4 regions of the Streptomyces sp. NPDC041068 genome follow, and region 1 is predicted to be linked to each of the others. Evidence: riboswitches for the same ligand, from Rfam matches in the RefSeq annotation. Region 1 holds a riboswitch; each other region holds the start of a gene.

The links. Region 1 has a riboswitch for cyclic di-AMP ahead of AB0B50_RS33200 (transglycosylase family protein). Riboswitches for the same ligand answer to the same signal wherever they lie in the genome.
Region 2: another riboswitch for cyclic di-AMP. It lies ahead of AB0B50_RS36735 (M23 family metallopeptidase); the one in region 1 lies ahead of AB0B50_RS33200 (transglycosylase family protein).
Region 3: another riboswitch for cyclic di-AMP. It lies ahead of AB0B50_RS26935 (C40 family peptidase); the one in region 1 lies ahead of AB0B50_RS33200 (transglycosylase family protein).
Region 4: another riboswitch for cyclic di-AMP. It lies ahead of AB0B50_RS30985 (M23 family metallopeptidase); the one in region 1 lies ahead of AB0B50_RS33200 (transglycosylase family protein).

Annotation. Positions count from the first base shown of each region.
Region 1 covers NZ_JBEZCG010000016.1:237,610-245,348, reverse strand. The annotation lists gene eno (phosphopyruvate hydratase) at 48-1,334, opposite strand; gene AB0B50_RS33200 (transglycosylase family protein) at 1,680-2,408, opposite strand; cyclic di-AMP (ydaO/yuaA leader) riboswitch at 2,413-2,561, opposite strand; gene AB0B50_RS33195 (transglycosylase family protein) at 2,756-3,865, opposite strand; gene AB0B50_RS33190 (cytochrome P450) at 4,015-5,316, opposite strand; gene AB0B50_RS33185 (hypothetical protein) at 5,313-7,121, opposite strand; gene AB0B50_RS33180 (nucleoside triphosphate pyrophosphohydrolase) at 7,164-7,739, opposite strand, start outside.
Region 2 covers NZ_JBEZCG010000020.1:115,410-123,148, reverse strand. The annotation lists gene AB0B50_RS36755 (DUF5998 family protein) at 1-165, opposite strand, end outside; gene AB0B50_RS36750 (GNAT family N-acetyltransferase) at 237-3,089, opposite strand; gene AB0B50_RS36745 (HPr family phosphocarrier protein) at 3,246-3,527, shown strand; gene AB0B50_RS36740 (GntR family transcriptional regulator) at 3,697-4,407, opposite strand; gene AB0B50_RS36735 (M23 family metallopeptidase) at 4,596-5,399, opposite strand; cyclic di-AMP (ydaO/yuaA leader) riboswitch at 5,412-5,574, opposite strand; gene AB0B50_RS36730 (pitrilysin family protein) at 5,771-7,156, opposite strand; gene AB0B50_RS36725 (pitrilysin family protein) at 7,153-7,739, opposite strand, start outside.
Region 3 covers NZ_JBEZCG010000012.1:63,719-71,457, reverse strand. The annotation lists gene AB0B50_RS26955 (hypothetical protein) at 1-318, shown strand, start outside; gene AB0B50_RS26950 (GNAT family N-acetyltransferase) at 337-1,074, opposite strand; gene AB0B50_RS26945 (ATP-dependent Clp protease proteolytic subunit) at 1,201-1,836, shown strand; gene AB0B50_RS26940 (hypothetical protein) at 1,844-2,152, shown strand; cyclic di-AMP (ydaO/yuaA leader) riboswitch at 2,511-2,687, shown strand; gene AB0B50_RS26935 (C40 family peptidase) at 2,691-3,164, shown strand; gene AB0B50_RS26930 (DUF6328 family protein) at 3,247-3,819, shown strand; gene AB0B50_RS26925 (LysE family translocator) at 3,758-4,375, opposite strand; gene AB0B50_RS26920 (LysR family transcriptional regulator) at 4,476-5,393, shown strand; gene AB0B50_RS26915 (ATP-binding protein) at 5,456-5,908, opposite strand; gene AB0B50_RS26910 (helix-turn-helix transcriptional regulator) at 6,182-7,057, shown strand; gene AB0B50_RS26905 (DUF397 domain-containing protein) at 7,054-7,278, shown strand; gene AB0B50_RS26900 (8-amino-7-oxononanoate synthase) at 7,312-7,739, opposite strand, start outside.
Region 4 covers NZ_JBEZCG010000014.1:263,483-271,221, forward strand. The annotation lists gene AB0B50_RS30970 (alginate lyase family protein) at 1-1,086, shown strand, start outside; tRNA gene AB0B50_RS30975 (tRNA-Met) at 1,133-1,206, shown strand; gene AB0B50_RS30980 (PP2C family protein-serine/threonine phosphatase) at 1,425-2,579, shown strand; cyclic di-AMP (ydaO/yuaA leader) riboswitch at 2,801-2,948, shown strand; gene AB0B50_RS30985 (M23 family metallopeptidase) at 2,960-4,033, shown strand; gene AB0B50_RS30990 (aldo/keto reductase) at 4,217-5,161, shown strand; gene AB0B50_RS30995 (PrsW family intramembrane metalloprotease) at 5,175-6,527, opposite strand; gene trmB (tRNA (guanosine(46)-N7)-methyltransferase TrmB) at 6,570-7,394, opposite strand; gene lhgO (L-2-hydroxyglutarate oxidase) at 7,584-7,739, opposite strand, start outside.

The DNA.
Region 1 (7,739 bases):
TGCGGGGACGTAGGTAACCCGGCGTCACGACCGGGCCTCGCGCTTGATCAGCCCTTGAAGCGCGGGAAGGCGCTGCGGCCGGCGTAGACCGCGGCGTCGTCGAGGATCTCCTCGATGCGCAGGAGCTGGTTGTACTTGGCGACGCGCTCGGAGCGGGCCGGGGCGCCGGTCTTGATCTGGCCGCAGTTGGTGGCGACGGCCAGGTCGGCGATGGTGACGTCCTCGGTCTCGCCGGAGCGGTGGGACATCATGCACTTGAAGCCGTTGCGCTGGGCCATCTCGACGGCGTCCAGGGTCTCGGTCAGCGAACCGATCTGGTTGACCTTGACGAGCAGGGCGTTGGCCGAGTTCTCCTCGATGCCGCGGGCCAGGCGCTCCGGGTTGGTGACGAACAGGTCGTCGCCCACCAGCTGCACCTTGTCGCCGAGCTTCTCGGTGATGACGTTCCAGCCGGCCCAGTCGTCCTCGAACAGCGGGTCCTCGATGGAGACGAGCGGGTACGAGGCGACGAGCTCCTCGTAGTACTCGGTCATCTCGGCGGCCGAGCGCTCCTTGCCCTCGAACTGGTACTTGCCGTCCTTGTAGAACTCGGACGCGGCGACGTCGAGGGCGAGCGCGATCTGCTCGCCGGGGACGTAACCGGCCTGCTTGATGGCCTCGAGGATGAGGTCGAGGGCGGCGCGGTTGGAGTCCAGGTTCGGGGCGAAGCCGCCCTCGTCGCCGAGGCCGGTCGACAGACCCTTGTCCTTCAGGACCTTCTTGAGGGTGTGGTAGACCTCGGTGCCCCAGCGCAGGGCCTCGGAGAAGGACTCCGCGCCGATCGGGGCGATCATGAACTCCTGGATGTCGACGTTGGAGTCGGCGTGCGACCCACCGTTCAGGATGTTCATCATCGGGACGGGCAGCAGGTGCGCGTTCGGGCCGCCGAGGTAGCGGAACAGCGGCAGGTCGCTGGCCTCGGAGGCGGCGTGCGCGACGGCGAGCGAGACGCCGAGGATGGCGTTGGCGCCGAGCGAGCCCTTGTTGTCGGTGGCGTCCAGGTCGAACATGGCCTGGTCGATCAGACGCTGCTCGGTGGCGTCGTAGCCGACGAGCTCCGGGCCGATCTGCTCGATGACGGCGAGGACGGCCTTCTCGACACCCTTGCCCTGGTAACGGTTCGGGTCACCGTCGCGGAGCTCGATGGCCTCGAAGGCACCGGTGGAGGCACCGGACGGAACGGCGGCACGACCCGTGCTGCCGTCGTCGAGGCCGACCTCGACCTCGACCGTGGGGTTGCCTCGGGAGTCCAGGATTTCCCGGGCTACGACGACGTCGATGGACGGCACGAGCATCTCCTTCTGGGAGTGTGACGCGAATACGCGATGACGCAGGCCGCTTCGGCCCTGCGTCTCCTGAGCCTAACGGGCTCCGGAGCTTCGGCCAGCCGACCGCCCGTCCCGTGGGACGGCCAAGGGCCCAAATACCTGGGAAACGGGACGGAAGGCCGCGTTTCTACTGACTGGTAGCTCGCTAGGGGCGAACACGGGGCCGGGCTGCGGGGGGCCGGGGGCTCCGGCATTTCGGGGGCGGACATGGCCCGGCCCCGGTGCGTACGGGGGATACGCGCACCGGGGCCGGGAGCCCGTGGGGACGGGGGCCGGCCGTGCGTCCGCCGAGGCACGGCCGGGGTGGGGCCTTTAGCTGAGGTGCAGCTGCTGGCCCGGGTAGATGAAGTCGGCGTCGTCGATGATGTCGCCGTTGAGCTTGTAGACCTTCTGCCAGCCGCCCTTGACCTTGTGGTCCTCGGCGATCTTGGACAGGGTGTCGCCCGTCTTGACCTTGTACTCGCCGTCGCCCTTCTTGACCGTCTTGCCGGTCGGGGTCTCGACGGTCTTCTTGGTCTCGGTCTGCGGCGTCGGCTGCGGCTTCGGCGCGGCCTGCTGCTGCGGGGCCTGCTGCTGCGGAGCGGCCTGCTGCTGCGTCTTCTGCGGCTGCGGCTTGGTCTGCTGCTGCGGCTGCTGGGTCTCCTGCTGCGAGCCGCCGCCGTTGTACGCGGCGCCCGAGAGGCCGACGCCACAGCTCGGCCAGGCGCCCTTGCCCTGACCCGCGAGGACCTTCTCGGCGATCTCGATCTGCTGGGCCTTGGTGGCCTTGTCGGCGGTGGGCGCGTACTTGGTGCCGCCGTACGCGGCCCAGGTGGAGGCGGAGAACTGCACGCCGCCGTAGTAGCCGTTGCCGGTGTTGATGGCCCAGTTGCCGCCGGACTCGCACTGGGCGACCGCGTCCCACTCGGCACCGGTGGCGGCGTTGGCCGAACCGGCCGCCATCAGCGGGGCGGCGACGGCCGCGCCGGTGACGCCGACGAGCGTGGCGACACGGGTGGCCTTGGACGGGCGACGGTGCTTGCCCTTGCCGGAAAGCAGCATGAGTTGATCCCCTACACCGACGCCTGCGAGGTGAGCTGTCGGGTTCGGGCCGATGTGGTTGCCCGGCCGCGCTTCCTAGAGCGCGACTTCACCCCTAGCCGTTTCCGGCACTTACCTTGGGTCCCCCGCTCCTGCCTACGGCGCTCTTGAGCGACGACTGTTCCCGTCCGGCCGTTGGCAGGATTCGGCGTACCGACCGGCGGGGCCCGCAGTGGCGAGCGGTCACGACCGTAGCCACGCAATCCACCGAATTTCAAAGACGATCAGGTCTTCTGAGACCCATCTCTCACTCGCGCCAAACCGGACATTCGGCACGAAGACCCCGCCCGACTCTTCGTCAACTTCCGTTACTTTTCGCCCAGATCGAGGCTCTGACCGGGGAGGATGAGGTCCGGGTCGGCTCCGACGGTCTTCTTGTTCTCGCTGTAGAGCTCGTGCCATCCGCCGTCGACGTCGAGGTCGTGCGCGATGACCGAGAGGCTGTCCCCGGAGCGCACCGTGTACGTCCCGTCGGCGACCTCGTCCGTGCGGTCGCCGCCGCGCGACGCGTGCCGCCCGGGACGGTCACCCTCACCACCGGCGGACGGGCTCTCGTCCGCGCGGTCGCCGCGGTGGCGGCCGGACGCGGAGTCCTTGGAGCCGTCGGAAGAGTCGGAGGGCTCGGTCGAGTCCTCGGGCTCGGGCGAAGTGGTGTCCTTCTGGCCGGACTTGCCGGAGTCGCCCTTGCCGTCGGCCTTGTCGCCCTTCCCGCCCTTGTCTTCCTTGCTGCCCTTGTCGCCGGACTCGTCGTGATTCTTGTCTCGGGACTTGTCGCCCGTGCCGGGCGTGTCGCTCGCGTCGCCGGAGGGGTCGGCGGAGTCGGAGGCTTCGTCGGACGGCTCGTCCGGCGACCCGCCGGCCTTGCCGGAGCCCTCCTCCTCCTTGTCCTTCCCCTTGTCCTTCTCCTTGCCCTTCTCCTTCTCCGAGTTCTTGGAGTCCTTGGAGTCCTCGGAGCCCCCGGAGCCGGTCGAGCCGGACGGGTCGGAGGTGTCGGAGGGCTGCGGCGTGACCGGGGCGCCCGGGTCGACGTCGGCCGCGGCGCCGTCCTGAGTGAGGCCCGCGATCGGGGCGCAGCTCGGCCAGGCGGCGGTGCCCTGGTCGTCGAGGATCTGCTCGGCGACGGCGATCTGCTGCGAGCGGCTCGCCTGGTCGGCGCTCGGCGCGTACGCGAGGCCGCCGTACTGCTCCCACGTCTCCTGGGAGAGCTGGAGCCCTCCGTAGTAGCCGTTGCCGGGATTGGCGCTCCACGCGCCGCCGCTCTCGCACTCGGCGAGCTTCTCCCACGTCGTGGTCTCGGCGGCACTGGCGCTGGTCGCGCCGAGCAGCGGGATGGCGATGGCTGATCCGGTGACTCCTGCCGCGACGATGAGGGCCGGGGCCTGGCGGGGGCGTCGGTGACGACCATTGCCGGAGAGCATGCGGTTGCCTTTCAGGAGACTGCTGCGACGACTTGAGGCGCCGGGGCGCTCAAGTCGTCGTGAACGTAGCCGCAGTCGAACGCTTGTCACAAGTCGATGCAGCGGAGATCACGTAAAAGTCACATCCGTGATGGCCCGTCAGTTCGGCGTCAATCGGACGTCGTTTTCTGTGCGGTTGTGAACTCCACGGGCAGCGTGCGCAGTCCCCGCATGATCAGTCCCCCACGCCACCGCAAATCGGCAGGATCCGCCGCGAGTTGCAGATCGGGGAGGCGCCGCAGGAGTGTCGCGAGGGCGGTCTGACCCTCCAGTCGGGCGAGCGGGGCGCCGAGGCAGTAGTGGATTCCGTGCCCGTATCCGAGGTGCTGGTTGTCGCGGCGCGACAGGTCGAGGGTGTCGGGGTCGTCGAAGCGGGCGGGGTCGCGGTCGGCGGCGGCGAGCACGACGAGGACGGGGTCGCCCGCGGCGATGTCCTGGCCACCGATGCTGAGCGGCTCGGTGGCGAAGCGCCAGGTGGCGAGCTCGACGGGCCCGTCGAAGCGGAGCAGTTCCTCCACACCGGTCTCCAGGAGTGCGGTGTCGCCCTCCTGGATCGCCTTCTGCAGCCGCTCGCGCTGCTCGGGGTGGGTGAGCAGGGCGTACATGCCGTTGCCGATGAGGTTGACGGTCGTCTCGAACCCGGCGAAGAGAAGGATGAAGGCCATCGCGGCGGCCTCGTTCTCGGTGAGGTGCTCGCCGTGGTCGGAGGCGCGGATGAGGCCGGAGATGAGGTCGTCGCCGGGGTCGAGGCGCTTCCTGTGGATCAGCTCGGCGAGATAGCCGCGCATCTTCTTCACGGACCGCGCGACACCGCCCCGCGGGCCCCCGCCGTGCCGGATCATCATGCCCGCCCAGTCGCGGAAGTCGTCCTGGTCCTCGCGCGGGACGCCGAGCAGGTCGCAGATGGCGTAGATGGGGAGGGGGAAGGCGAACTCGTGGATGAGGTCGGCGGTGCCTTCCTCGACGAACCGGTCGATGAGGTCGTCCGTCAACTCCTGTACCCGTGGTGCGAATTCGGCGACGCGGCGCGGGGTGAACGCCTTGGAGACGAGGCGCCGGAGGCGGGTGTGGTCCGGCGGGTCGATGTTGAGCAGATGCGTCATCAGGTTGGCGCTGCGCTCACCCGGGATGCCGGTCTTGCTCTTCGCGTGCGCGGGCTCGTCGTGATGGGCCGGGTTCTTGCTGAGCTGCTGGTCGGCGAGGGCCTGCCGGGCGTCCGCGTACCGAGTGACGAGCCAGGCCTCGACCCCGCTGGGCAGCCGCTGCTTGCTGACGGCTTCGTTCTCCCGGAGCCAGGCGTAAGCGGGGTAGGGGTCGGTGGCGAACTCCCAGGTGAAGAGCTCGGGCCCCTGGGCCTCGGGCGGGGTCTCCGGGTCGTCCGCGGCTGCGGACGGGACGGTCTTTTCGGTCACTCCTTGACGGTATCCGGCTTCCTCTCCGGGCCGGACCGCAGGTGAGCGAGGGTGGCGGCGGCCTTCTCGTCGCCCTGCTCGGCGGCGCGCGCGAGCCAGTGCTCGGCGCGGTCGAGGTGCAGCCGGGCGAGTGCGCTCGCCGCCCAGCGGCTGCCGTCGGCCGCGGCCATCTCCATGTACCGGGCGGCTTCGGTGTACTCGCCGAGTTCCAGGAGGTCCTCGCCGACGGGCAGCGCGCTGCCCCGGTCGAGGTCCACCAGCCTGCCGTACCAGTGCCTGGCATCCGCGATGTCCCCCGCGCTACCGGCGAACTCCCCCAGGGCCCGCATCACGTCGCCGTCACCCGCCTCCGCACGCGCCCGCAGGTCGGACCTGGCCGCCGCCAGCATCGAGCCGTGCTCCGCCGGGCGGTGCTGCCGCGCCGCCTTGACCATGGCCCACCAGACGTACTGGTCGGCGGCCGGGAAGCCCGGCGCGCGCAGGGCGTCCGCCACGAGCGTGCCGCAGGCCCGCCACGTCTCCTCCTCCGCTCCCGGTAGGAGCAGTCCGGCGGCGCCTGTCCGGAGTGAGGCGGCCCACGCCAGCGCATCCGTGTACGTCTCCTCCCTCTCCATGGGCTGCTCCGCGTACTCGTCCGCCACCTCGATGAGGGCCTCCAGCGGCATCGCCTCGGTGATCCCGTGCCGGGCGAGGTCGATCGCCGCGCGCACCAGAAGGTGGCCAAGCCGCCGTCCGCGCCGCGCCCTGCGCCACTCCTCCCACAGGTCGGGGCCGAGCGCGAGGAACTGCGTGATGCCGAGGTCCCCGCGCCAGCGGACCGCGTCCGCGAGGCGCGCGTCTTCCACCGCCGCGAGGCGCGCCAGCTCCGCCTCGCTCCACTCCGTGGGGACCTCGACGGTCTGGGCGACGCTCAGGGCGCGGGCGGCGGGGTGGTGCCCGAAGCGGTGGCGGTCGTACGCCTCGTCCCGCATCGTCGCCAGGACCAGAACACGGTCATGGGTGAGCCGGGCGAGGACACCGGGGGTGCCGGGCTCCGCGAGGTGAGCGTCGAGGTCGTCGAGCCACACCACGTGGGTGCCTCCGGTGGCGCGGTCCCTGAGCTGGTCCGGCAGGTCGCGCAGGTCCGTTCCGCCGCCCGCGACGAAGACCCGGGAGTCCTCCGCCACACTCGCCCGCAGGACCGCCCATGCCGTCGAGGTCTTTCCGGACAAGGGTCCGCCCGTGACGATGACGAGGCCGCCGTAGTGCGCGGCCTGCCTCAGTAGAACGGACAGCTCGTCGTCACAGTCCCTGGCGACGTAGGGAGGCAGGGCCGTCGCGCCGACGGTCCTGCGGGTGGGGCGCACGCCGAGGCCGAGGCGGCGGAGCTGGTCGGCACGGGGCCAGCCGTCGGTCGCGGGCACCCCGCCGTGCGCCGCGCCGCTGTTGATCATGACCGAACCGATGGAGCCCGCCATGACCGCGTTGTCGACGGTGCCGCCTGAGATGGTGTTGCCGACCGTCGCGCGCGGCGACGGCATGAGCTCGGCGGTCAGCTCACGGAACGCATCGGCCAGCAGGGGACGCGCCTGGAGCAGGCCCCGGATTCGAGCGCACCAGACGCGCTGCGTCCCTGGGGTGGTCATCTCCCCCGAAACCAGCAGGCGGTGGTCCCGGGCGAGCTCCCGGGCGAACCCATCGCGCACACCCGCCTCGGCGAAGCAGTCCCGGAAGCGCAGCTCCCGCACGTCCCAGTCCTCGGCACGCATGGACCTCGCCAGCGCCATCGCGGCGAAGTCCGCCAGCTCCTCCAACTCCCGCTCCACACAAGCCCCCTGGTCATCACGCCACCTTGGGGAGCAACCGTACTAAGCCCCCGCGCCCTCGGCCGAAAGCACCGCGTCCCGATAGGCCCGCGCGGCCGCGCGGAGTGCCGCCTCCGGGTCCACGCCCTCCGCCTCGGCCCGCAGGGCCGAGGCGAGCAGTTCGTATCCCACGCCCTCCCCCGTCGGCACCGCCACCTCAAGCCCCGCCGTCCGCACCCGTGACCCCAGCTTCGCGGCGAGGGCAAGGGCGGGCTGGCCGAGCGGGATGCCCTCCGTGACCGACGTGCGCCGCTTCTCCTCGGCCTTGGTGCGCAGCCAGTGCGCCTTCACGTCCTCGGGGGTCTGCGCCGAGTCGTCCCCGAAGACGTGCGGGTGGCGGTGGATGAGCTTTTCGACGATGCCGCCCGCCACGTCGTCGATGGAGAAGGGCTCGTCCTCGTCGCCGGGGCCGCCCTCCTCGGCGATCCTCGCGTGGAAGACGACCTGGAGCAGGACGTCGCCGAGCTCCTCGCGCAGCTCCTTCCTGTCGCCCTCCTCGATCGCCTCGACCAGTTCGTACGCCTCTTCGAGCGCGTACTTCGCGAGGCCCTTGTGGGTCTGCTGCGAGGTCCAGGGACA
Region 2 (7,739 bases), on a different contig from region 1:
ACGCACTTCGTTCGCGTCGAACGTGGTCTCCTGGTGGACCAGGTACGACCCGATGGCCTCGCCGCCGATCGCGGCCTCCACCGCCTCGGCCACGAGGGCCGGGTAGTAGCCGCTGCGCTCGATCGCCGCGCGCAGCCCTTGGGTCGTCGTACCGGTCTTTGCCATGCCGTCCATCCTACGGCCCGGTGCGGGGCGCACGGGCCCCGTGGCCGCCTCTGCCCCCTGTCAGCAGCCGGTCAATAGCCGGGAAGCGTGCGCGGGCCGAGGTCGTCGCGGGCCGGCGGGGGCGCGAGCCGCACGGAGGCACCGAGCACGGAGAGGCCGCGCTGGGCGACGACCACCGGCTCCAGGGAGACGGCGACCACCTCGGGGTGGTCGTCGACGAGCCGGGAGACCCGCTGGAGCAGCTCTTCGAGCGCGGGGGTGTCCACGGGGGCCGAGCCGCGCCAGCCGAACAGGAGCGGTGCGGTCCGGATGGACCTGACCAGGGAGGACGCCTCACGGTCGGTGACCGGGACGAGGCGGTGCGCGGTGTCGCCGAGTAGCTCGGACGCGGCACCGGCGAGCCCGAAGGAGAGCACCGCTCCGGCCGCGGGGTCGATGACCGCGCGCACGACGGTGTCGACGCCGCGCGGCACCATGCCCTGCACGACGGGGCGCAGCTCGGCGGGGCTGCCGAAGACGTCCGTCAACTCCTGGTAGGCTCGGCGCAGTTGGTCCTCGTCGGCGAGGTCGAGGCGCACTCCGCCGAGGTCGGCGCGGTGCCGCAGGTGCGGAGCGGTGGTCTTCAGGGCCACGGGGTAGCCGAGCCTGCCGGCGGCTGCCACCGCCGCGTCGGGATCGGGCGCGGGCAGGGCCTGTCGTACGTGGATGCCGTACCGCCCGAGGAGCTCGTGGGCGTCGTCCGGGGCGAGGGTGGCGCCGCGGGGGTCCCCGCCGTCCTTGGCGAGCAGCTCCGCGATGCGGTCCGCGGCGCCGCTCTCGTCGATGTCGTCGTACTCGTGCACTCTCCCCGGCTCGGCGGCCTCGCGCCGCCACTGGGCGTACCTGACGGCTTCGGCGAGGGCCCGGACGGCACGCTCGGCGGCGGGGTAGGCGGGGATCCTGTACTCCTCCGCAGGCGGCTCCACTGCCGTGTCCGTTCCCGTTGTGGGCAGGCGTTCCGCACGGCGGAACGGGTGGGCACAACTCTCACCGCCGGGTACCGAAACAGGAGCATCAGGCCGTGTGCTGGCAGCAGCCGACAAAGCTTCGGCGAGCCCTCCGAGCTCCACATGAACCACGGCCACCGGCTTCGCGGGCCACCCCGCGGCCGCGAGGCGCAGCTCCGTGGCCAGCGTCTCCGGATCCGCGGTGGTCCCGTCATCGCCCACCCAGGGAATCGCGTTGACGATCACCGCGTCGCACGCGTCGTCCGACAGCGCCTCGGCGAGCGCGACCCGGAAGTCGGCCGGTGTGGCCCCGGTCGTCAGATCGCGCGGCGGCAGCGGCCGCAGCCCGTCGGCGACGCACGCGTCGTACGTGAGGAGCCCGAGGGACTCGGAGTTCCCGAGGATGCCGACGCGGGGCCCGGACGGCAGCGGCTGTCCCGCGAGCAGCAGCCCCGCGTCGACCATCTCGGTGACCGTGTCGACGCGGATGACTCCCGCCTGGCGCAGCAGCGCGGACACCGTGGCGTGCGGGAGGCGGGTCGCCTGCACCGCGTGCCCGGTGGGCGCGATGCCGCTGTGCCGGGCGCCCTGCACCACGACGAGCGGCTTGGCGGTCGCCGAACGCCGCGCGAGGCGGGTGAACTTGCGCGGGTTGCCGATGGTCTCCAGGTACATCAGCGTGACGTCGGTGTCCGGGTCCTCGTACCAGTACTGGAGTACGTCGTTGCCGGACACGTCCGCGCGGTTGCCCGAGCCGACGAACGTGGAGAGCCCCGCGCCCCTGCGGTGCAGGCCGGACAGGAGCGCGATGCCGATCGCGCCGGACTGGGTGAACAGACCGATCCGCCCGCGCGCGGGGGACTGCGGCGCGAGCGAGGCGTTGAGCCGTGTCTGCGGAGAGGTGTTGATGACACCGAAGGCGTTGGGGCCGATGAGCCGCATGCCGTACGACCGTGCCTGGCGCACCAGTTCGCGCTGCCGCTCGCGCCCCTCGGCGCCGCTCTCCGCGTACCCGGCGGAGAGCACCACCAGGCCCCGCACGCCCCGCTCGCCGCACTCGGCGACGACCTGCGGCACCCGGTCGGCGGGCACGGCGACCACCGCGAGGTCCACGGGCTCCTCGATGGCCGCCACCGAGCGGTGCGCGGGCACGCCGTCGATCTCGGTCCCCTCGTCGAACGCGGCGTTGACCGCGTACAGGCTCCCGGTGAAGCCGGAGTCCCGGAGGTTGCGCAGCACGCTGCGGCCCACGCCGCCGGCGATCCGGCCGACGCCGATCACGGCCACCGACCCCGGGGTGAGCAGCCGCTGCACCGACCTGGCCTCGGCCCGATGTTCGCGGGCGCGCTGCACGGCGAGCGAGCGGTCGGTCGGCTCCAGGTCGAACTCCAGGCGGACGACACCGTCCTCGAAGCTGCGCTTCTGCTGATAGCCGGCGTCCGTGAAGACCTTGATCATCTTGGTGTTGGCGGGCAGCACCTCGGCCGCGAAACGGCGGATGCCGCGCTCCCTGGCGACGGCCGCGATGTGTTCGAGGAGCGTGGAGGCCACTCCCCTGCCCTGGTGGGCGTCCTGCACGAGGAAGGCGACCTCGGCCTCGTCGGCGGGCGCGCTGGCGGCCATGCCGCGCTCGTCGATGCGGTCGTAGCGCACGGTGGCGATGAACTCGCCGCCCACGGTGGCCGCGAGCCCCACCCGGTCCACCTGGTCGTGGTGGGTGAAGCGGTGCACGTCCTTGGCGGACAGGCGCGGATAGGGCGCAAAGAAGCGGTAGTACTTCGACTCGTCCGAGACCTGCTCGTAGAAGCTGACGAGGCGGTCCGCGTCCTCGGCCGTGATGGGCCTGATCCGGGCGGTCCCCCCGTCGCGCAGCACCACATCGGCTTCCCAGTGGGAGGGGTGGTCGTGCCGATCCTGCTGATCCGACGGGGGCTGCATGGGGCCCAGGGTACGGGTCGCGCGGCCGCCGGGCCCGGGGCAGGCTAGGAGAGGTCGAAAGGCGACCGGGAGCGGGACGTACGTCCGGCAGAGCACCCGCGACGGCATGAGACACTGGTCTAGACAAGTGTGAGACACCTGGAAGGGCAGCAACACATGGCTGAGCGCCGCGTCAACGTCGGCTGGGCCGAGGGCCTTCACGCCCGACCCGCCTCCATCTTCGTCCGCGCGGCCACGGCCGCCGGCGTCCCCGTGACGATCGCCAAGGCCGACGGCAACCCGGTCAACGCCGCCTCGATGCTCGCGGTGCTCGGCCTGGGCGCCCAGGGCGGCGAGGAGATCGTGCTCGCCTCCGACGCCGAGGGTGCGGACGCCGCCCTCGACCGTCTGGCGAAGCTGGTCGCCGAGGGGCTCGAGGAGCTTCCGGAGACGGTCTAGGACACGTTCCTTCTGGGACACGTTCTTCAGCAATACGTCGATGGGGTCACCCGGAATTCCGGGTGACCCCATCGACGTATGCGCAAGACGTTTTCGGGATCAAAAAAGAAACGCGCGCACGGCAGAGCAGGCCGTGCGAAATTCCCTCTCTTTGTATACGGCGCCTCCGTTAATTCCGGAGGCCCGCCGTGTTTACGGGATGTTGCGAATCCCTCACATACGCCCGACCGTCAGGCCGCGCAGGCGCAGGCGCCTGCGCATGGCGCCATCGGTGCACGCCCGTCGCCCGCTCGGCGTGCGCGGCGGTGAGCGCCCTGGCCCGCTCCGCGTCCCCGCGGGCCACCGCGTCGACGATCGCGGCGTACTCGGACCAGGACTCGGTCGGCGCCGCCGGCTGCTGCACGACGTACAGCCAGGCGATCTTGTGCCGGAGCTGGGTGAGCAGCGCGCTGAGCCCCGGGCTGCCGGACGCCTGGACGAGCGTCTCGTGGAACCAGCCGCCCAGCGCGCGCAGATCCTCCCCGCGCCCGCTCCTGCACCGCTCCTGGCCCAGCCTGACGAGGCCGCGCAGGACCTTGAGGTGCGCGTCGGTGCGGCGCTGCGCCGCACGGGCCGCGGCGAGCGGTTCGAGCAGCATCCGTATCTCCAGGAAGTCGGCGGCCTCCTGCTCCGTCGGCTCGGCGACGCACGCGCCCGCGTGCCTGCGCGTGACGACGAACCCCTCGGCCTCCAGGGTGCGCAGGGCCTCGCGCACGGGGACACGGGAGACGCCGTAGCGGCGCGCGAGGAGTTCCTCGGTGAGCCGGCCGCCCCTTTCGTGGACACCGGAGACAATGTCGTCCCGGATCGCCGTGCATACCGACTGCGCGGGAATGCGCATGACCGGACCTCCGCCTTAATCCCCGCGAAACGCGGTCGACCGACGCTCGTTCTCGCTCGTTCCGTGACTCTATTGCAGGGCGCCGGAATTTCCGACGGCGGACCGGAATCCATGGATATCTTTTGGCCAAGAACGGAGAAAGCCCCGGCTCTGTGCGAGCCGGGGCTTTCGGAGCCGTACGGGAGCCGTCAGACGTTGACGCCGTGCGAGCGCAGGTACGAGACCGGGTCGATGTCCGAGCCGTAGTCCTCGCCGGTGCGGGCCTCGAAGTGGAGGTGGGGGCCACTGGAGTTGCCGGTGGAGCCCGAGAGGCCTATCTGCTGGCCCGGGGTCACCGTCTGGCCGACGGTGACGCTGAGGGACGACATGTGGCCGTACTGGGTGTACGTGCCGTCGTTCATCTTGATGACCACGTTGTTGCCGTAGGCACCGCCCCAGCCGGCCTCGACGACGGTGCCGGAGCCGACCGCGTGGACCGTGGTGCCGGACGCGGCGTGGAAGTCGACGCCGGTGTGGCTGCCGGAGGACCACATGGCACCGCCGGTCTTGTAGCCCGTGGAGACGTACGAGCCGCTGATCGGCGAGACGTAGGTGTTCAGGCGCTTGCGCTCGGCCTCGCGGGCGGCGCGCTCCTTGGCCTCGCGCTCCTTCTTGGCCTTCGCCTTGGCCTCGGCCTCGGCCTTGCGCTTCTCCTCGGCCGCCTTCTTCTTGGCGGCCTCTTCGGCCTTCTGGGCGGCAGCGGCGTCGTCGGCGGCCTGCTGCTGCGCGGCGGCCTGCGCGTCGATGCTCGCGGCGAGCGAGTCGCCCACGGAGATCGCCTGGGTGAGGCCGGTGTGCTCGATGGCCGCGTCGTCGGCCGCGGCGAACGCCGGACCCGCGAGGCCTCCGATGACGCCGGTGGTGGTGAGCGCGGCGACGCCCGCGGCGTTCGCGGTCGTGCGCGTCAGGCGGCTCGGACGACGGTGCTTCCCGGTGGCACGGGTGAACGCCATGAAGCGGCTGATCCTTTCCTTCCTTCTCGCCTACCGGGTTAGCTGACGGGTTCGGAGCAGGAAGGTCTCCTACGGATCCCTCGCCTCGCGGCAAGGTGCCCGATTCACCCCAGGGGACATGTGGGTCCCCGGCTCCCCTGGCTCGCGCCGTACGGGGACTCGGCGATGACTGTCCGGTGCCGCGGACGCGGCGTACTGCGTGACGGACAGCCGGACCGACGCTAAGCGGGACATCTGTCAATCGACAAACAGAACTCGGCTTTTGTAGCGCACGCCACACGCCAGACAGGCAACCTCCATATGAATTCGGACATATGAGGACCCCGGCGGCCGAAACAGTCGCCGGGGTCCCGATATGTCCTGACTGCCACTCAGCCCGTGACCACGCTCACGTCGCCGATCCCGAGGGCCCTGACGGGCTCCTCGATCTGCGCGGCGTCCCCGACGAGGATCGTCACCAGGTGGTCCTCCGGGAAGGCGCTCACGACCGCGGCGGTGGCCTCCACGGTGCCGGTGGCGGCCAACTGCCGGTACAGCTGCGCCTGGAAGTCGTCCGGGAGGTTCTGCTCGACCTGGTCGGCGAGCGTGGCCGCCACGGAGGCCGCCATCTCGTACTTGAGCGGGGCGACGCCCACCAGGTTCTGCACGGCCACGTCGCGCTCGGCGTCCGTGAGGCCCTCGGCGGCGAGGGTGCGCAGGACCTTCCAGAGGTCGTCGAGCGCGGGCCCCGTGGACGCGGTGTCGACCGAGCCGCTGATGGCGAGCATGGCCGCGCCCGTGCCGTCCGGGGCGGAGCGCAGGACCTGGCTGAACGCCCGTACGCCGTAGGTGTATCCCTTCTCCTCGCGCAGGACGCGGTCCAGGCGCGAGGTGAGGGTGCCGCCCAGGCAGTACGTGCCGAGCACCTGGGCCGGCCAGACCCGGTCGTGGCGGTCCGCGCCGATGCGGCCGATCAGGAGCTGCGTCTGGACGGCTCCCGGGCGGTCCACGATGACGACGCGGCCGGTGTCGTCGGCGGTCACCGGAGGCACCGGGAGCGGCTCGGCCGTGCCGCCCGTCCAGGTGCCGACGGTGTCCGCGAGGACGGCGTCCAGGTCGGTGCCCGCCAGGTCGCCGACCACGACGAGGGTGGCCGTGGCGGGCCGGACGTGCTTCTCGTAGAAGGCCCGGACCGCCGCCGAGTCGATGGCGGTGACCGTCTCCTCGGTGCCCTGGCGCGGGCGCGACATGCGCGAGGTGGCCGGGAAGAGCTGCTTGGAGAGCTCCTTGGCGGCGCGGCGCGCCGGGTTGGCGGCCTCGTGCGGGATCTCGTCCAGGCGGTTGCGTACGAGACGCTCGATCTCGCTGTCCGCGAAGGCGGGGGCGCGCAGGGCGTCGGCGAGCAGGCCGAGCGCCTTCGGGAGGCGGGAGACCGGCACTTCGAGGGAGACGCGGACACCGGGGTGGTCGGCGTGCGCGTCGAGCGTCGCACCGCAGCGGTCGAGCTCGGCGGCGAACTCCTCGGCGGAGTGCTTGTCCGTGCCCTCGTTGAAGGCCCTCGCCATGATCGTGGCGACGCCGTCGAGGCCCTCGGGCTCGGCGTCCAGGGGCGCTTCGAGGTGGATCTCGACGGCGACGACCTGCTGGCCGGGGCGGTGGCAGCGCAGCACGGTGAGGCCGTTGGGGAGCGCGCCGCGCTCGGGCGCGGGGAAGGCCCACGGCTTGGCCGTGCCCGCCTGGGGCTGGGGATGGAACTGCATCGTCGCGGCCTCGGTCACTTCGCCGCCTCCTCTTCCTCGGCGTCACCGGTGTTCTCGTCGGCGGTCTCGTCGGCGGCGGACACGGGCTCGTACACGAGCACCGCGCGGTTGTCCGGGCGCAGCCGGGCCTCGGCGACCTCCTGGACCTCTTCCGCGGTGACGGCGAGGACGCGCTGGACAGCGGTGAGGGCGAGCTGCGGGTCGCCGAACAGGACGGCGTACCGGCACAGTTCGTCGGCGCGGCCCGCGACCGTGCCGAGCCGGTCGAGCCACTCGCGCTCCAACTGCGCCTGGGCGCGCTCCATCTCCTCCGGAGTGGGGCCCTCCGCGGCGAAGCGGGCGAGCTCCTCGTCGACGGCGGCCTCGATGACGGGCACCTCGACGTCGCCGGAGGTCTTCACGTCCAGCCAGCCGAGCGAGGGCGCTCCGGCGAGGCGCAGCAGGCCGAACCCGGCGGCGACGGCGGTGCGGTCACGGCGCACGAGCCGGTTGTAGAGCCGCGAGGACTCGCCGCTGCCGAGGACGGTGAGGGCGAGGTCGGCCGCATCGCACGCGCGCGTGCCGTCCTCCGGAAGGCGGTAGGCGGCCATCAGGGCGCGGG
Region 3 (7,739 bases), on a different contig from region 1:
GGCGAGGAGTGTCCGCTGCTCTCGGCCAGGGGACCGGCGGCGCGGATCGGGGGCGTACTGATCGGTGAACTGCAGCGGGGCGAGCGGGGCTGGTCCCTCACCGTCCGCCAGGAGGTGCACCCCGACGAGTTCGACGCCCTGCGCTCCCTCGTCGCGTGGCTCGCGGCCCGGACGACGACGGTCGGCACCGTCGGTCACCTGCGCTTCCTGGAGGACCACGTGCCCGACGTCCTGGTCGTGGAGTCCGGCTCGGCACGCCGGTTGCGTACGCGCGCGGAGGCCACGGAGAGCGACCTCCTGCCCGGCCCCTGGGCCTGACGCCCGTGACGTGACCGCTCAGCGCACCGTCCAGATCCAGCCGAGCGGGGCGAGACCGAGGGCGCGGGCCACCGAGCGGGAGGCCCGGTTGGCGGCCGTGGTGCTGTAGAAGAGCACCTCTTTGTCGCGACGCACGCGGTGGGACCAGGCGGCGGCCGCGGCCGGGGCGAGGCCGCGGCCGCGGAAGTCCGGGCGGGTCCAGATGCCGGCCTCCGCCGCGCGGGCGTTCGCGGCGGGGGTGTGGCAGATCGACACGGGCGCGCCGTCGTGCACGGCCATCGCCCACTCCCCCGCCGCCCCGGAGATCAGCTCCGCCCACTCGCCGGGCTGCCAGTTGTCGGGACGGGTCAACTGCCGTGCCGCGTCCCGCCCTTGGTCGTCCGAGAGCAGGAGGGGCAGGGGTGCGGCGGGGGCCGCGGCGAGCGGGTCCGGGAAGGTGAAGCAGGGGCCGCCCTCGACGGCGGCCGGTTCACCGGCCGCCGTCAGAGCGGAGGCCAGCCGCACGAGGACACCCGGGGGCTCGCCCGGCGCGTACGGCTCCCCGTCGACTCCGAAGCCGCCACCGTCGCTCGGCGGGGCGACGCCCTCCCCCAGCGCCAGCACCCGCGCTCGCGGCGACCAGGCAAGGACCGCCTGCACCGCCGGATCGGTCACCGTCGGCAGCCCGCCCTTCGCCACCGGCCCGAGGCCGTGGATGACCTCCACTTCGAGGGCGAGCAGCGCCCGTTCGTCCCGTTCCACCACGTCTCGCCCCATGACCCGAAGAGGTTACGCGGATCACGTACCGCCCGACACCACATTTCCTCGCCCCACGGAACGTACGTCCTGTACATTTTTTACAGAGACCGGACCGCCCCGCGACCGGAAGACGAAAGGCGTGCCATGAATCGTCCGTCCGCCCGTTACGTCCTGCCCGAGTTCACCGAACGCACCAGCTCGGGGACGAGGACCCTGGATCCGTACTCCAAGCTCCTCGAAGAGCGGATCGTCTTCCTCGGCACCCCCATCGACAACACCTCGGCGAACGACGTGATGGCCCAGTTCATGCACCTGGAGCACCTCGCGCCGGACCGCGACATCTCGCTCTACATCAACTCCCCCGGCGGCTCGTTCACCGCGATGACCGCGATCTACGACACGATGCGGTTCGTCACCTGCGACGTGGAGACGACCTGCCTCGGCCAGGCCGCGTCCACCGCCGCCGTGCTGCTCGCCGCCGGCACCCCCGGCAAGCGGTTCGCGCTGCCCGGCGCGCGTGTGCTGATCCATCAGCCCTCCGTCACCGAGCCGTTCCAGGGCCAGGCCAGCGACCTCGCGATCCAGGCCGACGAGATGCTGCGCAGCCGCCGGATGCTGGAGGAGATGCTCGTCAGGCACACGGGGCAGAGCCCCGAGCGGATCACCGCGGACATCGAGCGGGACAAGATCCTCGACGCGCAGGCGGCCCTGGAGTACGGACTCGTGGACCGGATCATCCCGAACCGCAAGACCTCGCTCGCCGCGCGCGACCCGAGGTGAGCCCTCGATGCTGCCGCCCGAACTCCCTCCCCTGCCGGCCCTGACCCGCGCCGAGGCCGACCTGATCGACCGCTATCTCGAGGTCGTCGACCTGGTCGGCAGGATCAACCCGGCGCGATCCGGGCACACGTACGGCGGACTGCGTGCCGCCCAGGCCCTGGTCGGCAGGGCGACCGCCCTGCGGGACGCGCTCACCCTCATGCACCAGCGGGGCGAGAGCGAGGTGCACGCCACCACGCTCGCCGAGGCCCTGCGCGTCCTCGACGGCGAGCGGCGGTCCCGGCGGGTCACCGTGCCGCCCCCGCCCGGCAGTTGACCCCCGCGCCGAGCGCCACGCACCCTCCACCGGAACGTCCCGGACCGCTTCGAAACGGACCAGAAGGGCTACTTCGGACGGCGTAGCGAGGCGTCCGCCGACGAGCCGTGGAGAGTTGCGCCAGGTGTGTACAGCGCGGGCGGAATAGCACATTCCGATGCTGGTCGAGCCATCGTCAGACCATCCCTCCGTAACCCCAATTCGTCGGTGTCCACCCGAACGGGTCAGTCGTGAGGAGCCTCACAAAACGCCGTTTCGGCTCGGTTTTTTCGCCCTTGTCGGGTCAAGATCCCTTCCGACGACAAGCCCCCGCCACAGCGGCGGGGCGGTCCGGGCGGACGCCGAGTCCTGCCGCCACCCGGATGACCGGTCGACATCGGTGCAACGGCAGGAGTGGAGGACCCAGGCATGACGGGCCCGTCCGGGAAGTCCGGACGACGCCCTTGGGGTGAAGCCGCAGAGCACGACGCGGCCGGGCATCTTCGCCTGCCCGAACCCGACAGGTCATCCTTCACAGGCGGCTGACGAAGGGTTGCGCATGACTGCGCTGAATCATGTTCCGTCGCTGCTCAGCAGGACCGGTGCCGCATCGGTCCTCACGCTCGCCGTCGTAGGCGGCACCGTCGTGGCCCCCGGGCTCGCGTCGGAGGCCGAGGCGGCCACACACGGGACGAAGGCGCTCAAGATCGCGGCGTCCAAGAAGGGCTCCCCGTACCGCTACGGCGCCGCGGGTCCCAACCGGTTCGACTGCTCGGGCCTGACGCTCTACTCCTTCAACAAGACGGGCAAGAAGCTGCCGCGCACCGCCGCCGCGCAGTACAACAAGACCAAGCACATCTCGAAGTCCCAGCGCACCAAGGGCGACCTGGTGTTCTTCCACTCCGGCCGGAACGTCTACCACGTCGGGATCTACGCGGGTAACAACAAGATCTGGCACGCCCCCAAGACGGGGACCGTGGTGCGTCTGGAGAAGATCTGGTCCAACAGCGTCTGGTACGGCCGGGTCCGCTGACCCCGCCGCGGTCGGTCCGGCGCGCGCCTCGCACCGTCAGGTGCCGGTGCGTGGAGCGCGCCGGCCGGGATACCCGTCCGGCATGTCCGACGACTTTTCCTGTACCGCTCGCAACGAAACGCCGTTGGAGCGCGCCGACCGCAACTTCGGGGAGCTGCTCCAGGAGCTGAGGGTGACGCAGACCGGGGTGCAGATCCTCTTCGCCTTCCTGCTCACCCTCGCCTTCACCCCGCGGTTCCCCTCGCTCGACGCCGTGCAGCGCGGCACCTACGTCACGACGCTGCTGCTCGCCGTGGTCGCGGCGGCGCTGTTCACGGCGCCCGCCGCGCTGCACCGCTCGCTCTTCCAGCAGCGCGCCAAGCCGCTCGTCGTGCAGGTGTCGTCCCGGCTCGCCGAGGTCGGTCTGCGGGTCCTGATGCTCGCGCTGTCCGGTTCGGTGCTGCTCGTCGTCGACGTGACGGCGGGGCGCGTCGAAGGGGTCGTCGCGGGCGCGGGGACGCTCCTGGTGTGCGTCGGGCTGTGGGGCGTACTGCCGCGCCTGGTCCGGCGGCCGGTGGCGCGCGCCGTCGCGGCGGCGCAGGAGGTGCCGGGTGTCATGCCATCAGGGGCTCGAGGAGGAGCACCAGGCCCAATGCGCCGAGAGCGGTGCCGGTGACGGCCTCGACGGCGCGGGCGGTGCGCGGCCTGCGCAGCCACCTGCCGAGCCGGTCCACGAGCAGCGCCACGACCGGGAACCAGAGCAGGGCCAGCGCCACCACGATCGACGCGAGCAGCAAGGTCCTGGGCATCGCGGGGCTGCCGTCGGGCACGAACTGAGGCAGCACGCTGAGGAAGGTGATCGACGCCTTGGGGTTCAGGGCGTTGGTCAGGAAACCCTCGCGCAGTCCGCCGCCCTGCGCCGCGGGTTCGCCCGCCGCCGCGGTGCGTGGCCGAGCCGCGGAGCGCAGCGCGCGGTAGGCGAGGACCAGCACATAGCCGGCGCCGATGAGTTGCAGCGCCCTGAAGAGCGCGGGCACGGCGGCCAGCACCGCGGCGACACCCGCGACCGCCAGCGCCGTGTGCACCAGGAGCCCGCCCGCGACGCCGACCGCACAGGCGACTCCGGCCCGCCGGGAGACCAGGGCGTTGCGTACGACGACGGTGAAGTCGGCGCCCGGCATGGCGACCATGCCCGCGGCGACCGAGGTGAAGGCGACCAGTTGTGCGTCCATGCGCCCAGCGTGCCCGGCCGAAGCCTTCAGCAGGTATGTGGAATATCCTGGGTCTGCCTTAAGCAGGCGTTTAGGGAGTGCAGGTGTTCAGGGAGCTTCCATGTACGACCCCACGCGTCTCGCCGCGCTCGTCGCGGTCTCCGAGGCCGGTTCGATCACCCGGGCCGCCGAGCGCCTCGGCTACACCGTGCCCGCGCTCTCCCAGCAACTCGCCAAGCTGGAGCGGGAGGCGGGCACCGCTCTTCTCGTACGTCACCACCGCGGGGCCCGGCTGACCGGCGCGGGGGAGCTGCTCGTGGGCCATGCCCGCCGGGTGCTCGACGAGATGGAGCGGGCGCGGCACGAGCTGGCGCGGCTCGCCGGGCTCTCGGGCGGGCGGCTGCGCGTCGCGACCTTCCCGACGGCCGGCATCCATCTGCTGCCGCCCGTCCTGAGCGCCTTCCGCAGGGCCCACCCGGACGTCGAGCTGACGGTGACGGGGCACGAACCGCCCTTCGGTGTCGCGGCCGTGGCGGCGGGCGAGGTCGATCTGGCCCTCACGCACACCTATGAGCCGGCGGACCCGGTGCCGCTGCCCGCCGCCGTGTCGGCCGAGCCGGTCCTGGTCGAGGAGCTGGTCCTGGTGACCCGGCCCGGCCACGCGCTCACCGGCGCGGCCTCGCGGCTGCCGCTCGCCGACCTCGCCGGGCAGCCGCTCATCAGCATGGCTCCGGACCATCCGCCCCGGCAGGCCGTGGAGCGGGCCCTCGCGCGGGCCGGTGCCGCGCCCGCGGTGCTCGTCGAGTCGCCCGGGTACGCGCTGGTCTGCGCCCTGGTCAGTGCGGGGCTCGGCGTCGCCGTGGTGCCCGAGATGGTGGCGCGCACCGCCGCGACCCCCGTCGGCACGCGGCTCCTGGAACCCGGCGATCTGCGGCGCACCATCTCCGTCGTGCACCGCACCGACGAGTCGAGCCCGGCGGCGGACTCCTTCCGGGCTCTGCTGCGCGGGGTCTTCGGGCGCTCGGCGAGTGCGGCCTGACCGGCGGCGGTCGGCGGGCAGCGAGCGGCGGTCGGCGAGCGATCCCCGACCGGTGGGCGGCGTCAGCGCGCGGGGTCGCGGTGTCTGCGCTGGACGCGCGCCGTCCACGGCAGTGCGATCCACACGGTCTTGCCGCCCTCGTCGGTGGGGCTGACCGAGAGCCTGCCGCCGCACTCGGCGGCCAGCCAGCGGATGATGACCATGCCCCGGCCGTTGTCCTGCTGGACCGCCGCGGGCAGCCGCTTGGGGTAGCGGGGGTGGCTGTCGGTGACGCCGATCCGCAGCTGCTCGTCCCGGTCGAGCTCGACGTCCACCGTGAAGGTCGGCGACTGTCCCAGGGTGTGCTGCACGGCGTTCGTGGCGAGTTCGGAGACGATCAGCCTGATGGTGTCGGCCACCTCGGTGTCGCCGGGCAGGCCCCATTCGGCGAGCACGCGCGAGACGTATTTCCGGGCCGCGGGGACCGAGGCAGGATCGCTCGGCAGAGTGACGGAGGCTTCCTGGTGGTCTGCCATGGCGACGCTGTCCCTTTCCCATCGGGACCGGTCTCCGACTCGTCGCGGATGACTCGAGGACAGTCCCGAACTGGTGCTTCGCGCCAGCCTGCCACTCCTTGGCCGGTCACGGGCGGCGATCCACCGAGATGTGCATATATCTGTCGCTCGAAGCGGTGAACTCTGCTACGGCAGACCGTATTTGGGCGAGAGACTGGTCCTTCCTCTACTGTCGCCTACTGCCCCCGCTCTGCCGCCGGGATCCCCGACGGCTTCATCCGGAAGGAGACGGGCATGCAGTACGGCCCCGCGGTGCGCCGCCGCCAGCTCGGTGCCGAACTGCGCGCGCTGCGCACCCACGCGGGACTCACCAGCAGCCAGGCCGCGGCCAAGGTCGGCTGGCACCAGTCGAAGGTGAGCCGGATCGAGACGGGTCGCAGCGGCGTCAAGGCCGCCGACGTACGGCTGCTGCTCGCGGCGTACGAGGTGAAGGACCCCCAACTCAGCGATCTGCTGGTCGCGTTCGCGGGCAGCGACGACCCGGGCGAGGGTCGCCACCACTGGTGGAAGGCGTACCGCGATCTCCTGCCCGCCACGTATCGCGACTTCATCAGCCTGGAATCCCAGGCGAGTTGGGTGCGCACGCTCGAAACCACCGTGGTGCCAGGGCTGTTGCAGACCCCCGAGTACGCGCGCGCGGTGACCAGGGCCGCGCTCGGCGGCCTGCCGGAGGAGCAGGTCGACGCCCTGGTGGAGGTCCGCCTGGCCCGCCAGGACGTGTTGCGCGCGGATCCTCCGCTGCGACTGAGCGTGATCCTGGACGAGGCGGTGCTGCGCCGCACGGTCGGCGGGGAGCAGGTCTTCGCGGGGCAGTTGACACGGTTACGAGAGGTGGCCCTGTTGCCGCATGTGCGGCTTCAGGTGCTGCCCTTCGCCGCCGGCGAGCATGCGGGCCTGATCGGTCCTTTCGTTATTTTTTCATTTCCGAACATTGCTGATCTGGATGTGGTTGTTCTCGACCATTTGACGAGTAGCCTCTACATCGAACGGAAAGAAGACCTCCAGGCGTACACGGAGGCCTTCAACTCCCTTCAGGTACAAGCGCTATCACCCGAGGACTCCACGGATTTCATCGCCGGGCTCTGCGACGGCGCGAAGGAGGCAACATGACCGCAATGCCTCGGTACGTACCTTCCAGCACGACCCTTCAAGGTGCGCGGTGGCAGCGCAGCAGTTACAGCAACGGAATGAACAACTGCGTCGAGACGGCCACACTCGACTCGGGTCCGCTGACCGGCCTGTGCGCCGTGCGTGACTCGAAGAACATCGCAGGGTCAGCCCTGCTCTTCTCCCCCGGCCCCTGGGAGTCGTTCCTCACCAGCCTGCGGTGAGCAGAGCCCGGCCCCTCGTGGGCTCGGTTCACTTCACCGCGGCGCGTTGCGGCTGATCACCCGTACGGCATCGACGATCTGCGCGTCGGTGAGGTCCGCGCGGGCGGTCAGTCGCAGCCGTGAGATCCCGTCCGGCACCGACGGCGGCCTGAAGCACCCCACCGCGAGCCCGGCGGCCCGGCAGTCGGCCGCCCAGCGCACGGCCTGCTCCGGTGACGGCGCGCGCACGGAGACGACGGCGGCGTCGGGACGTACCGCCATGAGCCCCTCGGCCGTCAGGCGCCGGTGCAGTTCGGCGGCGACCTCGCGGGCACGCGCGGCGCGTTCGGGCTCACGGCGCAGCAGGCGCAGGGCCGCGAGCGCGGCGCCCACCGCGGCGGGCGCGAGACCCGTGTCGAAGATGAAGGTGCGGGCGGCGTTCACCAGATGCTGGATCACCTTCGCGGAGCCGAGCACGGCGC
Region 4 (7,739 bases), on a different contig from region 1:
CCGTTCACTCATCCCGGCGTACTCGTCAGCAAGGCGCAGCTCGACCGGGCCCGCGCGCACGTCCAGGCCCAGGATCAGCCCTGGCTGACGGCGTTCGAGCAGATGCGCGACAGCAAGTACGGGGCCGCCGACTACCAGGCGACTCCGTACGCCGTCGTGGAGTGCCCGCCCGACACCCGCCCCGGCCGCGGCTGCGTCGAAGAGCGTGAGGACGCCCTGGCCGCGTACACCCAGGCCCTTCTCTGGAACGTCACCAAGGACCGCGCACACGCCGAGAAGGCCGTGCAGATCATGGACGCCTGGTCGAAGGTGATCACCAAGCACACCGAGGCCAACGCCGGGCTGCAGACCGCCTGGGCCGCCTCGTCCTGGGCCCGCGCCGCCGAGGCCGTGCGGTACACCTACGACGGCTGGACCGACGGCCAACTGCTGCGGTTCGAGCGGATGTTGCGCAACGCCTATCTGCCGCAGGTCAAGGACGGGTCCGCCGACTTCAACGGCAACTGGGACCTCGTGATGGCCGACGCCACCATGGCCATGGCCGTCTTCCTCGACGACCACGCCACCTTCGAGAAGGCCGTGCACCACTTCAGGACGCGCGTGCCCGCGTACTTCTATCTGGAGTCCGACGGGAAGCTGCCCGTCTCCCCGGAGGGCAGCGGCATCGACACCGCCGCCGAGCTGAAGAAGTACTGGTTCGGACAGGACACCTTCGTCGACGGGCTCTCCCAGGAGACCTGCCGCAACTTCAAGCACGCCAGCTACTCACTCGCCGCCACGTCCCACATGGCGGAGACCGCCCACCACCAGGGCGTCGACCTGTACGGGGAGGTGCGGGAGCGGCTGCGGGCCGCCTTCGAGTTCCACTCCGAGTACCAGCTGGGCGCCAAGGCCCCTGACTGGCTGTGCGGCGGCACGGTGCAACGCGACATGGGGCCCGACACGGAGGTCGGGCTGAACCATCTGCAGGGGCGGCTGAAGCTGGAGATGCCGCAGACCGCGAAGTACACCGAGCAGCGGCGGCCCGAGGGTACGGACGACCTCTTCGTGGCCTGGGAGACCCTCACGCACGCGGGCAACGCCTAAGTGGTTCGACGCACCCCTCCGGATGGCGTACTGTTGTGTTCACCGACGCGGGGTGGAGCAGCTCGGTAGCTCGCTGGGCTCATAACCCAGAGGTCGCAGGTTCAAATCCTGTCCCCGCTACTGAAGGCCGAGGGCCCGGGACCATTGATTGGTCCCGGGCCCTCGGTGTTTTCGTGATCCCGTGCCTTCGGCCGTCCCGTGCCCCCCGGCCGTCCCGGACCCTCGGCCGTCCCTGCTCTCCGTAACCCGGTCGGCCCACATCAGGTCGCACCCTTCCCCCGCTGCGGGAAGCCTGGACGGAGCGCGGTGATGGGCGCGGAGTCGGCGGGAGACAAGCGGTGGGGCAGCGAGGAGGATCCGGCGACAGCGGTGCCACCACCCAGGAAGCCACCCACGAGTGGGCCTTCGTGCGGTCCCTGCCCTTCCTGCTCCTCATCGTCGGCGTCGTCTTCGACGCGTTCACCCCGCCGGAGTTCACCGCGGCCCCCCTCTTCACGGCCGCCCCGCTGATCGCCGCCCCCTTCTACTCGCTGGCCAACACCGTTCTGACCGGCATCGCGGCCTCGGCCGCCGTCTTCTTCCTGCACTACGGCAGGGCCGTCGCCAGCCATGTCGAGGCCGTCACCGAGCTGATCACCGTGATGACCGTCGCCGCGCTCGCGATCGTCATCAACCGCGTCGTCCGCCGCGGCAACGCCAAGCTCGCCACCGCCCGCTCCATCGCCGAGGCCACCCAGCGCGCCGTGCTGCCCGAGCCGGACGCCCGCATCGGCGGTCTCGACATCGCGGCGCGGTACGAGGCCGCGCAGGCCGACGCGTTCATCGGGGGCGATCTGTACGCGGTGCAGGACACCCCGCACGGCGTACGGCTCATCGTCGGCGACGTACGCGGCAAGGGCATGGGTGCGGTCGCCGCGGTCGCCGTCGTCATCGGTGCCTTCCGCGAGGCCGCCGAGCAGGAGGCCACCCTGGAGGCGGTCGCGCAGCGCCTGGAGCGGGCCCTCGCGCGTGAGGGCACCCGGCGCGACGGGCTCGACGCCTTCGAGGGGTTCACCACCGCGGTCCTCGCCGAGATCCGGCACGGCGAGGGCGTCGTACGGCTGATCAATCGCGGGCACCCGGCACCGCTGCTGCTGCGCGGGGACGGGCGCCTGTGCGTGCTCTCCGCGAGCGAGCCCGCCCTGCCGCTCGGCATGGGCGACCTCGGCACCTGGCCGGACCGGGCCGACGAGACCGACTTCCCGCCCGGCGCGATGCTGCTCCTGTACACGGACGGCCTGTCCGAGGCGCGCGACGTGGCGGGGGAGTTCTACGATCCCGCGGCCCGGCTCGGCGGGCGGATCTTCCCGGGGCGCGGGGGACCGCACGCGCTGCTCGCCGCGCTCACCGAGGAGGTGCGGCGGCACACCGGCGGCGGTGCGACCGACGACATGGCGCTCCTCGCGGTGCGGCGGCCGGCCGCCGACGATCCCGCCGTGACGCCCAGTGACTGAAGTGCACCCCTCCGCATAACAACTGACGCACTGTCAAGGGAATGTGAAGCTCCGGTGCGCGTGCATGCGGGGGCAACTCGCCCCGTTCCGAACCCCGGTGTCCCGGTAAGTACGGCCGAAGAGCGTTAACGATCAACCGGAACGGCTTGGAATACCGACCCGCCGTCTATTAACGTTCGATAACGCAGCGCGGTCGTCCCAGCCGTCACTCGAGGCGGCTCCGTGCGCACGCGCCTAATCCCGCAAGGGAGCCGGGGAACCACCAACTTGGGGTGAATCGGGCATCTGTGCATCCGTGCCAGATGTTCGTAGGAGACCTTCCTGCTCCGAACCCGTCAGCTAACCCGGTAGGCGAGAAGGAAGGAAAGGAGTGCGCCCCAGTGGCGTCCAACCGGCCTGCCCCCCGAGCCGTGTACGTGCCGAATGACGACGACTTCGGTTCGTACGACGAGGAACCCTTCGAGGAGTGGAATCCCACCGAGGAGTCCATCCGTCCCGTCCGCGGCAGGCACCGTGTGCACAAGAAGAGCGGCGGCGGACTCGCCCGCAGCTCCACCGTCCTCGGCGTGGGCGTCATCGCCGCCGTCGGCGCGGGCGGCATCGCCACCGCGCAGGGCGGCAAGCCGCCGGTCTCCATATCGATGCCCGACCTGGGCACCGTCACCGACTCGCTCCCCGAGGCCAAGTCCCTTCCGGGCGTGGGCTCTTTGATATCCGACGACGACACGTCGGACACCACGACCGCCGCGGCCGCCTCGGCCCCCCTCACCGCCGCCGGTGTCAGCACCGCCGACGCCGAGCAGGGCACCACCGACGCGGGCGAGGCACTGCGCGCCCGCATCATGCAGCAGGCCGAGAACCAGCAGGACCAGGCGGACGCCGCCGTGCAGACCGCGGCCGAGGACGCCGCCGTCAAGAAGGCCGCCGACGAGGCCGCCGCACAGCAGAAGGCCGCCGAGAAGGAGGCGGAGGCCAAGGCCGCCGCCAAGAAGAAGAAGGAAGAGGAGGCCAGGAAGGCCAAGGCCGAGGCCGAGCGCCTGGCCAAGCTCGCCAAGAGCTATGCCATCCCCACCTCCTCGTACACCCTCACCTCGCACTTCGGCGACGCGGGATCCATGTGGTCCTCCGGCCACCACACCGGCCTCGACTTCGCGGCGCCCACCGGCACCCCGCTCAAGGCCGTGCACACCGGCACCGTCAAGGAGGCCGGCTGGGCGGGCGCGTACGGCTACCGCACCGTCCTGGAGCTCGAGGACGGCACGGAGATCTGGTACTGCCACCAGTCCTCGCTGAACGTCAGCGCCGGACAGAAGGTCACCACGGGCGAGGTCATCGGCCGCGTCGGCGCGACCGGCAACGTCACCGGGCCGCACCTCCACCTGGAGGTCCACACGCCCGACGGCACCGGCATCGACCCCCTCGGCTGGCTGCAGGGCAAGGGCCTCAACCCCTGACGGGGGCTCAACCTCTGACGTACCCCCGGAACCCCGGCGGTCCTGGCGGCGACCCCCCGACGCCAGGGCTGCCGGTTCGGTGTATCCGGACGACGGTTCGGCGTGCCCGGACGGCGGATCGATGTACCCGGACGGCCGCGGCTGTTGCGGAATTCCGCTTCCGGTAAGCGTGTTGAGGAACGTATGACGTCTCTTCGTACACTTGGCTCATCCGACCTCGAGGTCTTCCCCCTCTCCCTCGGCGGCAACGTCTTCGGCTGGACCGCCGACCGCGCGGCGTCCTTCGCCGTGCTCGACGCCTACACCGCGGCGGGCGGCAACTTCATCGACACCGCTGACGCCTACTCGTTCTGGGTGGAGGGCAACAAGGGCGGCGAGTCCGAGACCCTCATCGGTGAGTGGCTGGCCGAGCGCGGCAACCGTTCCGACGTCGTCATCGCGACGAAGGTCGGCGCCCTCCCCGAGTACAAGGGCCTGTCCGCGAGCACCATCAAGGGTGCCGCCGACGCGTCCCTGCAGCGCCTCGGCACCGACTACATCGACCTCTACTACACGCACTACGACGACCCGTCGGTCCCCGTGGAAGAGATCATCGGTGCCCTCGACGAGCTGGTGCGGGCCGGCAAGGTGCGGGCCGTCGCCGCCTCCAACATCACGCCCGAGCGGCTCCAGGAGTCCCTCGACTTCTCCGACCGCGAGGGCCTCGCGCGCTACGTCGCGCTGCAGCCGCACTACAACCTCGTCTCCCGCGACACCTACGAGGGCCCGCTCCAGGAGGTCGCCTCGCGCTCCGGCCTCGCGGCCGTCCCCTACTACGCGCTCGCGTCCGGCTTCCTCACCGGCAAGTACCGCCCGGGTACGAAGGTCGAGAGCGCGCGCAGCGGCAAGGTCGCGGAGTACGCGGGCACCGAGCGGGGCGACCGCGTCATCGCCGCGCTCGACGAGATCGCCGAGGCGCGTGGTGCCGAGGTCGCGACGGTGGCGCTCGCCTGGCTCGCGGCCCAGCCCACCGTGGCGGCGCCGATCGCCTCCGCGCGCACGGTCGAGCAGCTGCCCGCGCTGCTCGCGGTGGCGGACCTGGAGCTGACGGAGGCGGAGGTCGCGGCGCTGACGGCTGCCTCCGCCTGACGCCCCGTCCTTTTCAGGAGCGGTAGGGGTTGTACGTCGGATAGCCGTAGGCCGGGTAGGGCTGCGGCTGCCCGTACGGGGGAGGGCCGTAGGGGGCGGGCCCGTAGGGCGGCATGCCGTACGCCGCGTACGGCATGGGGGGCATGACTGGCGCCGTCGCCTGGGCCGCGTACGCGAGGGCGGGGCGGGCCGGCTCGCGGCGCTCCCAGAGCTTCTCCAGCAGCTCGCGCTCGCGTACGACGAAGTCGGCGCCGGCCCGGCCGCGGCGGCCCCGGTGGCGCAGCGCCGCAAGGGACGTCGCGTACTGCTGGTACTCCACGACCGTGCGGGCCGCCGCCTTGCCCCAGGTGTACGACGCGTAGTCGCGGGCCAGGGCGCGGGCGCGCATCGAGCCCAGCGCGTACGGCTCGGGTGGGGTGAGCCAGCCCGCCGCCGCGTACACGGGCAGCTCGGCGCGGATCGTGCGCAGCTCGCGCTGCCGGGTCCAGATCGCCAGCCAGGTCAGCAGGCCGAACGAGGGCAGCATGAAGAGCGCGTACACGGTGAAGAAGCCGTACTGCCCGAAGACCGCCGAGCCGTTCCACAGCGCGTGCATGCCCATCGCGAGCAGCAGCCCGGCGAGCGGGAGCAGCACGCGGCGCACCTGCTGACGGTCGGCGCTGAGCGCCGCGATGCCGAAGCCGATGCCGGTCAGGACCGTGAACAGCGGATGCGCGAACGGCGACATGACGACGCGTACGAAGAAGGTCGCCGCCGTCACGGAGGCAAGGCCGCTGTCACTGCTGAGCTGGTCGGTGACGTAGGCGTTGCCCAGGTAGAGGATGTTCTCGGTGAACGCGAAGCCGGTCGCGGTCACCCCCGCTATGACGACGCCGTCGACGATGCCCGTGAAGTCGCGTCTGCGGAAGAGGAAGACGAGCAGGACCGCCGCCGCCTTCGCGCTCTCCTCGACGATCGGGGCGATGACGGTCGCGCCGAGGGTGTCGGCGCTGGTGGGGTCGGCGGTGGCGGTGGCTATCCAGCGGATCGCGAAGCTGTTCGCGACGATCGCGATGAGCGCGGCCGCGCAGGCACCCCACGAGAAGGAGAAGAGGAGGTTCCGCCAGGGGCCCGGTGCCACCCGGTCCAGCCAGCGGAACGCGGCGACGAGCAGCGGCACGGGCACGGTCGCGAGGCCGAGCCCGACCAGGAAGCCCTGGGTGCCGGTCTGCTCCCTGACCAGGGCGAGGATCACCAGGCCCGAGAGGGCGAGCAGCGTGACGAGGGCGGCCACGCGTATCGCGCGCCGCTGCCACCAGCGGGCACGGCGCAGCTCCCCCGGGGCGGGCGCCTCGGGGGGTATCGGATACGGAGGACTGATGGCCACTCGTTGACCCTAACGAGGGATGGGGGTGGCCGCGACGGTGCCTCAGCTCTGCGGGGCGGAGCCGGACCCTCCGGTTTGGCTTCGGCGGAACAGCAGGTCGTGGACGACGTGGCCCTTGTCCAGGCCCTGGCCCTCGAAGCGGGTGAGGGGGCGGAAGGAGGGCCGCGGTGCGTACCCGCCGTCGGGCTGCGTGTTCTCGAAGTCGGGGTGCTCGGTCAGCACCTCCAGCATCTGCTCGGCGTACTCCTCCCAGTCCGTCGCGCAGTGCAGGATCGCGCCGGGCTTGAGGGAGGGCGCGGCCAGCGTCAGGAACTCCGGCTGGATCAGGCGGCGCTTGTGGTGGCGGGCCTTGGGCCAGGGGTCGGGGAAGTAGACGCGCAGGCCGTCGAGCGAGGCGGGCGGGAGCATCTCGCGGAGCAGGATGATCGCGTCGCCGTTGGCCACGCGGACGTTGGTCAGGCCGTTCCGCTCGGCGAGGCCGAGGAGGTTGCCCTGGCCCGGGGTGTGCACGTCGACGGCGAGGATGCCGGTGTCCGGGTCGTCGGCGGCCATCTGGGCGGTGGCCTCGCCCATGCCGAAGCCGATCTCCAGGACGATGCGCTCGACGGGCCGCTTCTCGTCCTCGAACAGCTTGGCGAGGTCCAGCGTGCGCAGCCCGTCGATGTCCAGGCCCCATGTGGGCCAGAGCCGGCGCAGGGCGTCGCCCTGGCTGGTGGTCACCCGGCTGCGACGGGGCTGAAAGCTGCGGATCCGCCGCTCGTGGTGCGATCCCGCGGGGTCGGGCGACGGCCCGCCGGGAAACCGCGGCGCGGCCTGCGGACGACCGGTCGGCCGGTCGGCTTCGGGGGTGTTGGGTGAGTCAGACACAGTGCGGCAATTTTACGCGGGCCTGTGACGTCGGCAGCTTCGCCGTGGGGCGAGCAGGGCTTCTGCCAAGGGGCGTGGGCCTGTGACGTCAGCAGCGTCGCCGCGGGTCGAGCAAGGCTTCTCCCAAGGGGCGCGGGGAACTGCGCGACCAGCCACATCCGACCTGCAGACAAGCAGAGCCCCCCAGCCTCAGCCCTCGCCCCGCAGCGCGCCGAGCGCCCGGCGGGCGACTTCCCTGCCGATGGGCAAAGACGCGGTAGCCGCAGGCGACGGCGCGTTCAGCACGTGCACCGCCCGCGCCCCCTCCCGTATCAGGAAGTCGTCGACCAACGTGCCGTCCCGCAG